Regions from separate parts of the Comamonas piscis genome, predicted to be linked through region 2. Evidence: predicted binding sites of a transcription regulator. Region 2 holds the regulator's gene; the other holds the start of a gene.

Region 1 (7,824 bases), 1.3 Mb from region 2:
GGCCAAGTGCTCTTGCAGCAGGCGGCAGAGGTGCTGCAGATCGCGCGTGGTGCTGGCGGTGTGGACCGTCAGCTCGCCGCCATCGCCCACATGGCGGGAGCGCATCGCATCATGGCACCAGCCCAGCCTAAAACTGCGCACCCCCGCCCGCTGCGCCGCCAGCCAGCCGCACAGCTGCAGCAGCAGGTGGCGTGCGCCATGCATCAGCGCATCGGCCTGGTCAATGCGCATGGGCAGCTCCAGCCGGGCATCAAAGCGGGCGGGCAGGCTGATCCAGGGGTAGCGGTCGGGCAGCAGGCCGTGGGCCTGGTCGAGCGCGCTGAGGATGCCGGTATCCATGCGCCGGGCCAGCGCCCCCCGGGGCAGCGCATGGACGGCGCCCAGGCTTTGGCAGCCCAGCTGGCTCAGCAGCTCGGCATGGCGGGCCACCGCATCGATCGCATGCAGCGGCAAGGGCGCCAGCACCTGGGGCAGCGGATGGCCCATGCCGTGGCGGATGCCGCAGCGCGCCAGCGCAATGGCGGCCAGGCTGGTGGGGGCCCAGCTGATGGCCTGCACGCCCAGCTGCCGGCTCTCGCGCAGCAGGCGCCGGGCCAGTTGCTGGCGCCCGCCAAACAGGCGCTCGCTGGCCGACAGCTCCAGCACCAGCGCATCGCCAAACACACTGTCCGAGGGCACACAGGCCAGGCGCGGCGTGAACTGCTGCGCCCACAGCGCCAGGCCCGGCACATTGGCCGATGGCATGGCGCTGGCGGCCTCAGTGCTGCAAGCTGGTGGGGCGTGCGCGCTGGCGGCGGAGCGGGGTAGATGGGGCAGCAGCGCGGCCCAGATCGGAGTCATGGTCTGGCAAGTGGATGGCGGTGGCAGGGATGGGGATGGCAGTGGGCGAGAGCGGCGCGTTGCCGGGCAGCAGGCGGGTGGGCAGCACCGCTTGCAGGCTGGGCGGTATGGCCGGCAGCTCCAGCAGGCCGCTGTGCGCGGGGCCCCGGCGTTTGAGCAGCTCCAGCTGCAGCGACCAGGGCTGGCTGCTGCGCACCAACAGCCGCAGCGGTGCGGCCGAGGCCTGGTGGCGGCTGCTCTCGGGCCGAAAAATAAAGGCCAGGCCTTCAAACTGCTGGGCGCTGATCTGCAGGCGGCGCATCTGCTCGGGCTGCACCTGGGGCAGCCAGGCCAGCACGGCCGCTGCGGCATTGGCCTTGAGCAGCTGCTCCAGCGCCCAGAGCTGGTCTTGCGGGCGGCTGCTGTGGATCCACACCAGCTGCGCCGGCGCCAAGCCGCACTGGGCCAGCCCGCTGGCATGGGGCGGTAGCGGCGGGCCCAGCGCGATGACGGGTTTGTGCGGCTGGCACTGCTGGCGCAAGGCCATGCCGGTCAAACGCCATTCCAGGGTGCCGGCCTGGGGCTGCAGCACTTCGGTCAGGCACTGGCTGGGCCAGCCTTTGCCGGGCAGCTCTGCATCCAGCGCAGCCCAGCCGGTGGGGATGCCTGCCATCGGCGCGCGCACCAGGTGGTCACCGCGCCAGAGCTGGGCGGTGACTGTGGGCGGCAGGGACAGGGCATCGAGTTTATGCATGGCAAATAACTGTATATATGTACAGTATAAGAGCTTGCGCCTGGCTTATGTGTAACAGCGGGCGGGTCTGCGCCGCACTGTAGGACGGCAAAGCCTGTGTATCTCTTTGAAAACAAGCCACTGCAGCTTTGTTTTGAAGCGGACAGCCAGCCGGGTAAGATCGCGGTACATGCAAATACCCGAACCCCACGACTCTGCGGACCGCCCCGCGCCACCGTCTTCTGCCGCCTCTGCGCGGCGTTCGGCCGTGGTGGATGGCGTGGCGGTGGATGGCCTGACGCCGGTGCCGCACTTGGAGCGCAAGGCCGGGGCATTGCTGCTGTTTACCTTGCTGCTGATTCTGGGATCAGCCTTTTACCTGATGTATGCGCGCGGCGTGTTTGAGCCCCAGCAGTCACTGGTCCTGACAGCCGATGATTCCGAAGGTGTCTCCATCGGTCTGGACATGACCTTCTCCGGCTTTGCGATCGGCAAGGTCAGCAAGATCGAGCTGGCGCCCGATGGCACCGTGCGCATCCATGTCAACGTGCCGGAGAAAGATGCGCACTGGTTGCGCAGCAGCAGCGTGTTTACCTTGGTCAAGGGCCTTGTGGGCGGCACGACCATCAAGGCCTACTCGGGCATTCTGGACGACCCGCAGTTGGAGGATGGCGCCGTGCGCGCCGTGCTGTCGGGCGATGCGACGGCCGAGCTGCCGCAGCTGATGAGCAATGCCCGCCAGCTGCTGGAGAACCTAAACATGATGACCTCGGCCGGCTCGGCCTTGGGCGGCACCCTGGAGCAGCTGCGCGACCTGAGCACCAAGCTCAACGGCCCCAGTGGCGCGCTGGGCGTGGTGATGGGCGGCGACGCCGAGGCCCGCAAAATATCGCAGACCCTGGACCGCACCAACCAGCTGCTGGCGCGTTTGGATGGCCTGGCCAAGAATGCCGACAAGCAGGTGTTTGGTGCCGATGGCGTGATGCCTGAGGTGCGCGCCACCGTGCAACAACTCAATGCCGTGCTGGGCGATGTGCGTGGCAGCTTGAAGAAGGTGGATGCCGTGCTGGTGGAGGCCCAGGCCGTGGGCGCCAATGCCAAGGATGCCACCAACCAGCTGGGCGATTTGCGCGCTGATGTAGAGGCCAATCTGCGCAAGGTGGAAGGCATGCTGACCGAGCTGAACCGCAAATGGCCGTTTGCCAAAAAAGATGCCGAGGTGCGACTGCCATGAGCACCACGATGACTATGACCACCCGCCTGGCCGCCGCACTGCTGGCCGCCGCTGTGCTGGGCGGCTGCGCCAGCAGCAAAAAGGCGCCTGACTGGGCCATCAACGAGCAAGGCGCTGCCGAGCGCGCGACCGATGCTTATCTGTCTGGCAACAGCCGGGTGGCCGATGCCGAATGGAGGCGTGCACGTGACGAGGTCGCCCGCACAGCCAGGCCCGATCTGCTGGCCCGGCTGGAGCTGGCGCGCTGCGCCGCGCAAGTGGCTGCCTTGGATGCTGCCCCTTGCACCGGCTTTGAGGCGCTGGCCCAGGATGCCGCCGATGCCGAGCAGGCCTATGCCCGCTATCTAGCTGGCCAACTGGCTGCTGCTGATGTGGCCCTGCTGCCCAAGGCGCAACAGGCGGTGGCGCCCTTGGCGCCGGAGCAGGCAGCCGCTTCGCTGGCTGCCATTGAAGACCCGCTGTCGCGCCTGGTTGCTGCCGGCGTGCTGGCGGTGCGCGGGCCGGTGTCTATGGCCATCGTCACCCAGGCGGTCGATACCGCCTCTGCGCAGGGCTGGCGCCGTGCAGTGATGGCCTGGCTGATCAACCAGCAACGCCTGGCCCGAGAGCTGGGCGATACGGCGCTGGCCGACCAAGTGCAGCGCCGGCTGGATCTGCTGCAGGCCACGCAGAAATAAGCCTCTATCGGCAGCCCCTCAAGCGCTGCATCCCCACACACTGACTAGCTCGTCGTCGTATCAGGCGCCGGGTCTGGCTGCGTGCCGGGGTAGGGGTGCTCGGGGTTGCCGGGGTAGGGGTGTACCGGCTCACTCGGATACGGATGCTGTGGGTTGCCCGGGTAGGGGTGCAGGGGGCTGGGCTCGTACGTACCCGGCTCACCCGGCGCGGGTTGCGGCTGGCCTGGGATAGGGGGCTGGGTATGGGATTGGCTGGGGTCGTAGGGCTGGGGCATGGTCGTCCTCCTGTGGCGGGCCTGGCTGCCTGTGCAAGCAAGCCCTTGGCAAAAGCCCAGTGTGGCAAGCACCTCAGCGCTGGCGTGTAGGCCCCGGTAGCACGCCAAGGTACGCGCATCGCCGTTACGCCATGTGTGAAGCGGAACAAGGTACAGCAAAGCATTTCTCCCACATGGCAGCTTTGGCGGCAGCGCTACGCTGAAAGCTTCAACCCGTATCAGGAGGATGCCATGCACACGATGCAGCACATGTACAAGGCGTTTGCGTTGCCCCAGGCGCAAAAGCCCGTACCCAGTACCCCCAAAAAGCCCCAACCAGGTGGTGGCGGGCCGCCTGCCGATGGTGATCCATCGCAGTAAGGTCCATCCATCCCGCGCCACCTCGCCTCAACGCATTACCCAAGGAGATCCGTGATGCCCCAAGGAGATAAATCTGCTTATACCGATAAGCAAAAACGCATGGCCCGCCATATCGAGAAAAGCTACGAGAAAAAAGGCGTGTCGGAAGACGAAGCCGCTGCACGCGCCTGGGCCACGGTGAACAAGGAAACGGGGGGCGGCAAGCTCTCCGGATCAGGCCGGGGCAAGGCGACCGGGCCAGGATCGCGGCTTGCCGCCGTGCGCTCGGCAGCTGCCAAAAAGGCGGCTGCTAGCCGCAGCCCCGAGGCGCGGTCGGCATCGGCCAAAAAGGCGGCCGCTACCCGCAAACGCAATGCCGCTGCCAAGAAAAAGTAGGCATGCAAAACAGGCCAGCCACCTTGCGGTGTGCTGGCCTGTTGGTATGTCTGCCTAAACCGGCTCCGGGTCTTTGACCGGTGGCTCGTTCCCGGGCTCCTCGATCGGCAAGGTGCTATCGGGCGGATCAATGGGCTCGGGCTTGGGCAGATCGGGTGGCGGTGGCGCCACCGGGGGTTGCGGGGGAGTCGTAGGGGTGGGCATAGCAGCCTCCTTTCTGCCCTTGTTTTTACCCCTGCCTGCAGCGCGTGTGTGTCGGACAAGCTTGTTAGCCGGTAAGCGCATGTAGAGCCGCGCTGCATGGTGTTGCAGCAGTTTGCGACGGCAATGGCAATAGCTAAAGCGAAAGCGCTTTAGCCATTGCGCCCATCGTTTCATTTTTCAATTTTTTTAAATATCCAAGGAGTGCCAGCATGAGCCCATCCAGCAAAACCAAAAAACCATCGACAGAGCGCAAGACGGACAAGCGCTCGGTAGAGGAAGTGGTGGCTGCGCAGCAGCGCATCCAAGAGCAGCAAACCAAGAACGATGCCCGGGACAAGGCGGCCAAGGCAGCCAAGGCACCGAAAAAAACCAAGGGCAGCAAGGACGACAAAAGCAGCAAAAAGACGGCACCGGGCCCAGGGCATGAGGTGCCCACACCGCCGATGCCCGCCAAAAAACTGGCCAAGCCCGGGCATGAAAAAGCGCTGGATCTGCAGCCGCTCTACCTGGCAGAAAACTACCAGGGCAGCGGCAAGCTGGAGGGAAAGACGGCGGTCATCACCGGCGGGGATTCGGGCATTGGCCGCGCGGTGGCGGTGCTGTTTGCCCGCGAAGGCGCCAATGTGGCGATCCTGTATTTGAATGAGCACGACGATGCCAAGGAGACCTGCCGTTTGATCGAGGACGAGGGCCGGCAAAGCCTGGCAATCTCCGGCAATGTGCAGGATCCGCAGTTTTGCGAGACGGCGGTAAAGCAGGTGCTCAAGCAGTTTGGTGCACTGAATGTGCTGGTCAACAATGCGGCGTTCCAGCAGCATGCGGCCGATATTGAAGACCTGAACACCGAGCGCCTGGACGAGACCTTTCGCACCAATATCTTTGGCTACTTCCATATGGTGAAGGCCGCCATGCCGTATCTGCAGCGCGGCGACGCGATTGTGAACACCGGATCGGTCACCGGCCTGAAGGGCAGCAAGCAGCTGCTGGACTACTCTGCGACCAAGGGCGCCATCCATGCCTTTACCAAGGCGCTGGCGCAGAACCTGATGGAGCGCGGCATACGCGTCAATGCCGTGGCCCCCGGCCCGGTCTGGACGCCTTTGAACCCGGCCGACAAAAGCGGCGAGGACCTGCGCGAATTTGGTGCCGACACCCAGATGGGCCGGCCCGCCCAGCCCGAGGAACTCGCCCCCGCCTATGTATTTCTGGCCTCGCAGGTCTGCTCCAGCTATATCTCGGGCATCGTGTTGCCGGTGACGGGGAGCGTGGGCGAATCCTGAACCCAGGCTGGCGGATGCAGGGCTTTACATCCCTCGAAAGATGCAGGGTTGAAATGATAATGAGAATGCATTATCATTTTGGCTTCTGTTCCTGTTTTGGAGAAGCACTGCATGCAAGTTCTGTCCTCGCTCAAAGAAGCCAAGAAGCGCCACCGTGATTGCCAGGTGGTCAAGCGCCGTGGCCGTATCTATGTGATCTGCAAGAGCAACCCGCGCTTCAAGGCGCGCCAAGGCGGGGCCAAAAACAAGCACAAAGGCTAAGGTTAAGGCTTGGGCGGCGGGCGGGCTTAATCGCTCCCTCCCGCCTCAGATGCTGGTGGTCAGCTCGGCTTGGCATTCTCGGCCTGGCGGGCCTTGTCCGCCAGGATGTCGAACTCCTTGCGCAAAGCATCCAGCTCGTCTTGGTCCAGCTCTTCCAGCGAGAGCATGCGGTTGCGGGCCGGTTCGATCGCACGGATCAGCTCATCGAGCTTGATCTGCATGGCCTCGGTGTCGCTGTTCTGGGTGGACTGAATCAGGAACACCATCAGGAAGGTGATGATGGTGGTGCCGGTATTGATCACCAGCTGCCAGGTGTCGTTGAAACCAAAAACCGGGCCGCTGATGGCCCAGAGCACGATGACCGCAAGGGCGCCGACAAAGCAGACGGGGTGGCCGCTGAACTTGGCAACCGAGCGGGCAATTTTGTTGAAAGGGGAATGCTGGGTCTTCACAGGGACTCCTTCGGTGACAGATGGAATCCAGCATAGAGCCAGGGGCGGCGGCCGTGCTGCCGCTGCAGATCAAGAGGCTGTAGGAGGGCGGCGGCATTCTTGCTGCAGCCATTCGCCAAAGCGCTGGTAGCTCTCCATGTCGCTGCGCCAGTTGGGTGCGCAGAGGTAGTAGCCCAGGGGGCTTTCAAAGCGCTGGCCCAGTGGCTCGACCAGCTTGCGGCTGCTGAGCGATTCTTGCAGCAGGCAGCTGGGCACCAGCGCCACACCCAGGCCGGCAATAGCGGCCTGGATGATGAGGGTGAACAGGTTGAAGCCGGGGCCGATGCGCGCACCTTCATAAGGGCCGGCATAGGCGTTGAACCAGTCGTCCCAGGAGGTGGGCAGCTCGATGTGCTGCAACAGGCTGCACTGCTTGAGGTCGCTGAAATGCTGGATAGGGTGCTGCGCCAGGTAGCTGGGCGAGCAGACAATGCTGGTCTCGCGTCCGATCAGGTACTGGGCATCGGCAATCGGCCAGTCGCCGTAGCCGTATTGGATGGAGGCATCAAAGCCATCGCCGGTCTCGGCGCTGTCGGTGGTGCTGTAGCGCACAAAGTGGATGGCGATGTGCGGGTTGCTGGCGCGAAAGCTCTCCAGCCGGGGAAAAAGCCAGTTGGCCGCAAAGGTGGGCGCGACCGACAGGCTGAGCAGATGCGCGTTCTGCGCGGTAGAGATGACCTGGGTGGTGGCCCGCTCCAGCGATTCCATCGCCGGGCGCACGAGCTTGAGGTAGTTCTCGCCGATCTGGGTGAGCGCCAGGCCATGGCTGCGGCGCATGAACAGCGGGTGGCCCAGGTAGGCCTCCAGCCCCGCAATGTGGCGGCTGATGGCGCTTTGCGTGACAAACAGCTCCTTGGCGGCCTTGGAGAAAGACAGGTGCTGCGCCGAGAGCAAAAACGCGTTCAGCTCGGAAATCGTGGGGCAGCGACGGCGCATGGGGTATGAGCTCCACTCATGATGGTAGAAAAAATTGGCAGATGCATGGCGTCATGTCATTGCCACATATTGTTGCAGCTTGGCTAGAGTTCGGGGCATTAGAGGCAACTGTGGCGCTGTGAACGCCAAAACCGATTATGCAATCCACCCTGATCCGCAATGCCAAGATTCTCGACACC
Region 2 (7,824 bases):
CAAGTTTTTTATTCTCCAAGGACCGCCATGAAATTAATTCTTTTGGGAGCACCCGGCGCCGGCAAAGGTACACAAGCTGCCTTCATCTGCCAAAAATACGGTATCCCCCAGATTTCCACCGGCGACATGCTGCGTGCTGCCGTCAAGGCTGGCACCCCGCTGGGCCTGCAGGCCAAGGCCGTGATGGATGCCGGCCAGCTGGTCAGCGACGACCTGATCATCAATCTGGTCAAGGAACGCATTGCCCAGTCCGACTGCGCCAACGGTTTCCTGTTTGACGGCTTCCCGCGCACGATTCCTCAGGCCGACGCGATGAAGGCCGCAGGCGTCAAGCTCGACTATGTGCTGGAGATCGATGTGCCGTTTGACGCCATCATCGAGCGCATGAGCGGCCGCCGCAGCCACCCCGCCTCTGGCCGTACCTACCACACCAAGTTCAACCCGCCCAAGACCGAAGGCCTGGACGATGAGACCGGCGAGCCGCTGGTGCAGCGCGAGGACGACAAGGAAGAAACCGTCAAGAAGCGCCTGGACGTCTACAGCAACCAGACCCGCCCCTTGGTCGACTACTACAGCAGCTGGGCCGAACAAGACCCCGCCGCCGCCCCCAAGTACCGCGCCATCAGCGGCATGGGCTCGGTCGATGAGATCACCCAGCGCGCCATGGCCGCCCTGCAGGCCTGATCGCACAACGCGCTAGCTGCACAGCCACTGTCTTATGGACAGTGGCTTTTTTCATGGCGAAGGCGTTGCAGCACGAGTGCAGCGCATAGCGGCAGCAGTGGGCAAGGTCAGACCGCCGTTTGCGCCTGCGCCAAGACCAGCTGCAGGCTCACCCGGGTTTTGCAGGGCGTCAGCGCCACCGCCAAGTCTGCGGCCAGGTGTTGCGGCCCAGGCAGCACGGCATCACTGATCACTCCCTCGCTGCAGCGGCTGCTGCGCCATACCGCCACCCCTTGTTGGCGCGCCCGGTCTGCCGCGCACAGCAGCACTTCGTGTACCGTGCCATTGCCGGTAGTGGCCAGCACCAGGCCTTCCAGGCCTTGGGCCAGCAAGGCATCCACCAAACCGGGCCGTATCCCCGCATGGCTGGTGACAATCTCCACCCAGGGCCAGGCCTGTTGCACTGGATCTGGCAGCACCGCCAGCCATTCGCTGCCGGTATAGCTGCCCGCTGCGACGACGCAGCCAGGGGCGTAGCCATGGCGCAGCTGCACCGCACTGCCGTCCACCCAGCCCACAGGCCCCTGCTCGCCCGATGAAAAGGCCAGCAAGCGGTGCGGATGCACCTTTTGCAGCCAGCGCGCACTGTGCAGCTCGCCGCTGCCGGTCACAGCCACCACCTCGCGCAGCAGCGGTTGGCCTTCGGCATCCAAGGCGGCAGCAGCAGCGACGGCATCCTTGAGGTTCTGCGGCCCATCGGGCATCAGCGCATTGGCCGGGCGCATGGCACAGGTCAGCACCACCGGCTTGGGCAAGCGCCCCAATACGCAGTGCAAAAACCAGGCCGTGTCTTCCAGGGTATCGGTACCGTGGGTGATAACAACACCACGCACCCCGTCATCGCGCATCGCCGCATCGCAGGCCTTGAGCAGTGCATGCCAGACGGTGTCGCTCATATCCTTGCTATCAATTTGCGCTATCTGTATCGCATCCAGCGGGCCTGCAGCGGCCTTCTCTATACCGCTCACTCCCGCTAACAGTGACGCAATCGACAGCGCAGCCGCGCGGTACTGGCCGGGTTTCTCGGCGTCATCGGCCATGCCGGCAATGGTGCCACCGGTGCCAATGATCAAAATTTTTGGCTGCAAGGCTTGCCTCCTGCAAAAAACTGGTTAAAAATACAGGTACTGGATTGATATACAGGTGTTGGAACGCGCAATAGCTTTGCTAGTGCCCAGCGCCGCAGATCACACGGAGATCTTATGCGAGACCATCCCAAACTCACCGCACGCCAACAAGAAATTCTGGACCTGATCCAGACCGCCATTTCGCGCACCGGCGCCCCGCCAACCCGTGCCGAAATCGCCAGCAAGCTGGGCTTCAAATCCGCCAATTCGGCAGAAGACCACCTCAAGGCGCTGGCCCGCAAAGGCGTGATTGAGCTGGTCAGCGGCACCTCCCGGGGTATCCGCCTGCAAAGCGATACCGTGCGCTCTATCAATGCCGCACGTGGCACTCGCTTTTCGTCGCCGCTGGCGGGCGTATCCAACGCCACCGCGGGCGTGGGCCGTGTGGTGCAAGAGCTGGCCCAGCTGGCCTTGCCGCTGATTGGCCGCGTTTCCGCTGGCTCGCCCATCCTGGCGCAAGAGCATGTGGACCAAACCTACACCGTCGAAGGCGGCCTGTTCCAGCAGCAGCCCGATTACCTGCTCAAGGTGCGCGGCATGTCGATGCGCGACATCGGCATCATCGATGGCGACCTGCTCGCCGTCAAAGCCACCCGCGAGGCCCGCAATGGCCAGATCATCGTCGCCCGCCTGGGTGATGACGTCACCGTCAAGCGCCTGCAGCGCACCAAGGATGGCATCGAGCTGCTGGCCGAAAACCCGGATTACCTGCCGATCATCGTGCAGCCCGGCGAGCCCTTCGAGATCGAAGGCATCGCCGTCGGCCTGATCCGCAACACGATGCTGAACTAGGCCCAGCGCCTTACCCCTCTCTGCGCAACCCCAGGTAGCGGGCGTTGTGGGCACCCGGCCCACAGCCCTGGGGATGCGCTCGCCCTAGCGCAATCCTGCTGTTACCCGTACACCAAGGACTTTCCTATGCTCGTAGCAGATGCATTGCGCGCGCTTGCGCCTTTTTCCCTCGTCGCCGGCCTGCCCTGGTTCCAGTCCATCCAACGCGCCATTGTGCGCGGCCGCCGGCGCCAGCCCGGCCATGGCGCCGCCAATGACGGTCAGCATGCTGCCCAGGTGCACTGCTTTGTCGCTGCATCCTCCATTGCTGCACAGCGTGGTGCCGCGCAGCAGCTGAGTTTGCTTGATGACCCCAGCGCTCAGCCAGGCGTGGACAGCCCTGCCGATGAGGCCCCCGCACAACGCCCCATCGACCGCATTCGCCTGCCGCGCAAACCAGCAGCGCGCCGCCGCCTCTCTGCCGGCATCCAGTCTCCCGCACGCCCTTTTCTGTCGGTACAGCGCTGCAGCGCCCAGGCCGCCAACGATGCCCCTATCAAAATGTACTGGGCCCAGCCGGCCAGCCTGCACCGCCAAAAGGGCATGCGCTGGGCCATGTCGGGCAGCATGGCCGACATCTGTGCCGAGCTGGAACGCCTGGAGCGGCTGGAACACCTGCACGCGGTGTAAGCCGGAGCCAAGCCCAGGCTGGTGCGTTGTGGCCAGCCTGCTGGTCGCTGCATGGCTGCCGTCGATGGCTTCAGGAATGCGGACTGCAGGATCGGCATGCTGCGGCAAGGCAAGCGCTGAACGCATCGGTCGATACCGGGACGCTGGGCAGGTGCCAACCTGGCGCCTTCAGTGCTCAGCCGTTAACCACAGTTCGCTGACACCCATCCGCTATTGCCGTTGGCTTTTTCTTATGTGTCTGTCGCTCAACGCACTACTGCAGCCGCTTCCTGCGCCTGCCGCTTGAACGGCGCCAATTGCTCGCGCAGTGCGTCTCGGGCGCTGCCCACTGCAGATGCCACCGCGTCCGGCCCAAACACCAGGCCTTGCAGCAACACAAAATGCACATTGCGGATGCCGATGGAGGCCAGCGCATAGCGCAAATAAGGCGTCAAAAAGTCCTCCTGACGCGCCTTTGGCCCTGCATGGAAGCCTCCGGAACTCACCAGCACCAAGGTGGGCCGGTCCTTCATCAGACCTATCTTGCCTTCGGGCGTGGCTGCAAAGCTGCGGTGGATGCGGATTACCTGATCCAGCCAGAGCTTGAGCGTGGCCGGCACCGCAAAGTTGTGCATGGGCGTCACGATCAGCAGCAGATCGCTGTCTTCCAGTTCCTTAATCAGCGTTTCCGACCAGGCCAGCGCCGGAGCATCAGCGCCCGCGTTTGAGGTGATGGCCAGCGCATAGTCGCGGCCGATAGGCGGTATGGGTGTCGCCACCAGATCACGTTCCAGCAGCGGCTGCTGCGCAAGGCCCAGCTCCGCCAGCATGTCGGTCGCCAGTTGGTAGCCATGGCTGGCTTGGCCGTGTGGGCCACAGTTCAAGAGCAAGGTACGGGTCATCGTTCGTCCAATCGTTTGAGTAGTGAGGCCAAAAAGGCTAGTTCAGCCAAGTTCGGCGGTATCAAGCTGCCCTGGATTTGCCGACCCAGGCGGCCAACGTCGTCCACCCCAGGCGTGCTGGCCCCACCGGGACCAGGCAGTCATCGTCCAGCAGCGCACCCCGGTAAGGCACATCGGCATCGCTCAGCACCGTGAGCGGATCGCCTCGCAAGCGCAGGTACTGCTGCACCCAGTCGGCCATCGCCATCTTCTGCGGGCCGGCCACGTCCATGCAGCCCTGTAAAGGCCGCGCCAGCGCGGCGTCGGCCACCAGCATCGCCAAGTCCTCGGCCGCCATCGGCTGCACCTGGGCCACGGGCATCGCCAGCTCGGCAGCGGCTGTGCCGTTGTGTGCCAGCTGCGCCAGGCTTTCGTACAAGAGTGCCGCACGCAGCACCGTATAAGGCGTGCGGCCTGCCTGGATCAGCTGTTCTCGCAACGCGATAGCCTGGTAGTAGCTGCTGCCTTGCAAGCGCTGCACACCCAACGCAGACAGCGCAATGTGGTGTGCCACAGCGGCAGCGGCGATGGCGGCATTCAACTGCCGGCATGCACGCGCCCAGTCCTCCAGCGCATCAACCGTGTCGATCACAGGAGGCTCGCGCACATCAATCAACACTTCAACGCCATGCAGCGCAGCCGGCTGCCTGGGGTCCGCATCCGCGACCACTGGGTAACCCAGCTGCCGCAGATTGCTGACCACCTTCTCGCCCAGCGGCTTGCAGCCGCCCAGAACCAGGACTTTCATAGGCCGCCTTGCGCCGTGCCGGGAGCTAGCTTCTTAAACGGGCATCTTGCGGAAGGCAATCGCAAAGCGGTTCCAGCTGTTGATCGAGGTGATCACGGCCGTCAGCTCCATCAGCTCGGCATCGGTGAAGTGGGGGCGCACAGCTTCCCAGACAGCATCGGGAACATGGTCGTGCGAGACAAGGGTCAGTGCCTCGGTCCACTCCAGCGCGGCACGCTCACGGTCGCTGAAGAAGGGGGTCTCGCGCCAAGCGGCCACAGTCGCCAGGCGGCGGCTGGATTCGCCGGCTTTCACAGCGTCAGTCACATGCATGTCAAGGCAAAAGGCACAGCCATTGATCTGCGAGGCGCGCAGGCGCACCAGTTCCTTGAGCAAAATGTCCAGGCTGCCTTTGGCAATCTGATTTTCCACGCCCAGCAGTACTTTCATGATGGCGGGGTCAGCGGTGTAGAAGTCGAGTCGGGTTTGCATATCAAGCTCCATCCAAGGTTGCGCCGGTGAATTCCGTTGCTGTTAGCGAGTATGCGTTTGTCTTGGCCAAGCCAAAAGAGCCAAGAAATGCAAAAATGACTAGGCCAAGATTGGAATGCCATGATGCCCGACCCCGCCCGCGCCCACATCGATCCCGTACAAGCCTTGCAATTGCAGGTAGACCGCAGCCTGCAGCTGCCCATGTACCTGCAGATCTGCCAGCGCTTCAAGACCGCCATTGCACAAGGCCATCTGCGTGCGGGCGACCGGGTGCCTGCGGCACGGGCATTGGCGACCGCGCTGAACCTGTCCCGGGGCACCGTCGATCTGGCCTACCGCATCCTGGCCGATGAAGGCTATTTCCAGGTACGCGGGGCGGCGGGCACGGTCATCTCCCCGAGCCTGCCCCAAGCCGCTAAAGCCTCTGCGCCACAAGCCATCGCTCAGCCACCGGCCGCCGATATCGTGGACCACGACGGCTTGCAGCCGCGCCCGCTGCAGCTGGGGCTGCCGGCGATCGATGCCTTTCCGCGCAAGGTCTGGAATCGGCTGGTCACCCACCGCCTGCGCAGCAGCGAGCCCTACCGTCTGGCCTACCCCAACCCGCAGGGCGACGAAGAGTTGCGCCAACGCATAGCGGCCTATCTGGCGGTGTCGCGCGGCGTCACCTGCGTGCCCGAGCAGGTGTTTATCACCACCGGCCTGCGCAACACCTTGGAGCTGAGCCTGCGCAGCCTCGCCAGCCCCGGCGATGCCTTCTGGTTTGAGGACCCGGGTTACATCCTGGCGCGTCCCTTTTTGCAGAATGCGGCCGTGCAAATCGTGCCGGTGCCGGTGGATGCGCAAGGTCTGCAGGTCGATATGGGCCGGCAGCTGAGCCCTTACGCAAAATTTGCCATGGTGACTCCCTCGCACCAAAGCCCGCTGGGCGTCACCTTGTCGCTGGAGCGGCGCATGGCGCTGCTGGACTGGGCCCGCGAGGCCGGCAGCTGGATCATCGAGGATGACTACGACAGCGAGTTCCGCTACCAAGGCCGGCCCCTGCCCGCCCTCAAAAGCCTGGACCGGCAGGACCGCGTGATCTACGCCGGCACCTTCAGCAAGGTGATGTTTCCTGGTCTGCGCCTGGCCTATACCGTTGTGCCACTGGAGGTGGTGCCACGCTTTCAGGCCGTCAGCTCCAACCTCAATGCCGGCTGCCCCTATCTGCTGCAGGCCAGCGTGGCCGACTTTATGGCCCAGGGCCACTTTGCGCGCCATCTCAAAAAGATGCGGCTGTTGTATGCCGAGCGCCGCGCGGTGGCACAGCGCAGTTTTCAGCAGGTATTGGGCGATCGCCTGCGCATTGACCTGCAGCCCGGCGGTCTGCACTTGCTCGGCCAGATTCAGGACGGCGACAACGACAGCCTCGTGGCCCAGCGCGCACGCGTGTTGGGCCTGGCCACGCATCCGCTGTCACGCTGGTATATCGATGCCGCGCCGCGCCAAGGCCTGTTGATGGGCTTTGCCAATATCAGCAGCGAGGCGCAGGCGCTGCAGCTGGCCCGCCAGATCCAACAAGCCTTCGGCTAGCGGGCAAACGGTGACTTAGCCCTTGAATTCAGGCGTGCGCTTTTCCAGGAACGCGCTCACGGCTTCACGGTGGTCGGCCGTTTGGTGCGCCAGCGCCTGGTAGGCCGCCGACAACTCCAGCAACGAGGCCAGGCTCTGGTGCATGCCTTCGCGCATCAGCTTCTTGGTCATGCGGGTGACCTGGGGCGGGTTGGCCGCAATCTCGCTGGCCAAGGAATTGGCGGCGTTCAACAGCTCCTCGGGCGGCACCACCTGCGACACCAAACCCCATTGCAGGGCGGTGGCAGCATCGATCATGCGGCCAGTCAACGACAGCTCAGCCGCGCGCGCCATGCCAATCACCCGGGGCAGCAGCCAGGCACCGCCGTCGCCGGGGATGATGCCCATCTTCACAAAGCTCTCGGCAAACTTGGCCTTGTCCGAGGCCACGCGCAGATCGCACATGCAGGCCAGATCCAGCCCCGCGCCCACCGCCGCACCATTGATGGCCGCGATGGTTGGTACTTCCAGGTTGAACAGCGCCAGCGGCAGGCGCTGGATACCACGGCGGTAGTCATCGCGGATGCGCATGCCATCCACCTCGCCAAAGGACTGCTGCTGCATGGTTTTGATGTCGCCCCCTGACGAGAACGCGGGGCCCTCGCCCGTCAGGATGACCGCACGCACGCTGCTGTCAGCCGCAATCGTCTCGCAGGCAGCCAGAATCTCGGCCACCGCCGTGTTGCCGGTCAGCGGGTTGCGGCGCTCGGGTTGGCTCATCGTCAGGGTGACAACATGGCCTTGCTGTTCGTATTTCAAAAAT

Evidence for each region. The regulator LexA, encoded in region 2, represses DNA repair genes until DNA is damaged. The targets are predictions, from matches to a motif close to ACTGTATNNNNATACAGT.
Region 1: imuA (translesion DNA synthesis-associated protein ImuA) is a predicted target of LexA. The motif match lies at 1,582-1,599, and genes of this name have one in related genera.

What each region holds. Positions count from the first base shown of each region.
Region 1 is NZ_CP058554.1:4,037,023-4,044,846, reverse strand. Features, by position in the region: gene HS961_RS18210 (Y-family DNA polymerase) at 1-840, opposite strand, end outside; gene imuA (translesion DNA synthesis-associated protein ImuA) at 758-1,573, opposite strand; gene HS961_RS18200 (MlaD family protein) at 1,743-2,786, shown strand; gene HS961_RS18195 (hypothetical protein) at 2,795-3,463, shown strand; gene HS961_RS18190 (hypothetical protein) at 3,508-3,738, opposite strand; gene HS961_RS23735 (hypothetical protein) at 3,970-4,098, shown strand; gene HS961_RS18185 (plasmid stabilization protein) at 4,153-4,473, shown strand; gene HS961_RS18180 (hypothetical protein) at 4,528-4,677, opposite strand; gene HS961_RS18175 (SDR family oxidoreductase) at 4,887-5,957, shown strand; gene ykgO (type B 50S ribosomal protein L36) at 6,069-6,218, shown strand; gene HS961_RS18165 (low affinity iron permease family protein) at 6,278-6,670, opposite strand; gene HS961_RS18160 (LysR substrate-binding domain-containing protein) at 6,740-7,645, opposite strand; gene HS961_RS18155 (metal-dependent hydrolase family protein) at 7,783-7,824, shown strand, end outside.
Region 2 is NZ_CP058554.1:2,758,429-2,766,252, reverse strand. Features, by position in the region: gene adk (adenylate kinase) at 28-684, shown strand; gene HS961_RS12380 (asparaginase) at 792-1,811, opposite strand; gene lexA (transcriptional repressor LexA) at 1,926-2,642, shown strand; gene HS961_RS12370 (hypothetical protein) at 2,769-3,311, shown strand; gene HS961_RS12365 (FMN-dependent NADH-azoreductase) at 3,557-4,192, opposite strand; gene HS961_RS12360 (SDR family oxidoreductase) at 4,254-4,979, opposite strand; gene HS961_RS12355 (carboxymuconolactone decarboxylase family protein) at 5,013-5,450, opposite strand; gene HS961_RS12350 (PLP-dependent aminotransferase family protein) at 5,574-7,022, shown strand; gene HS961_RS12345 (crotonase/enoyl-CoA hydratase family protein) at 7,038-7,824, opposite strand, start outside.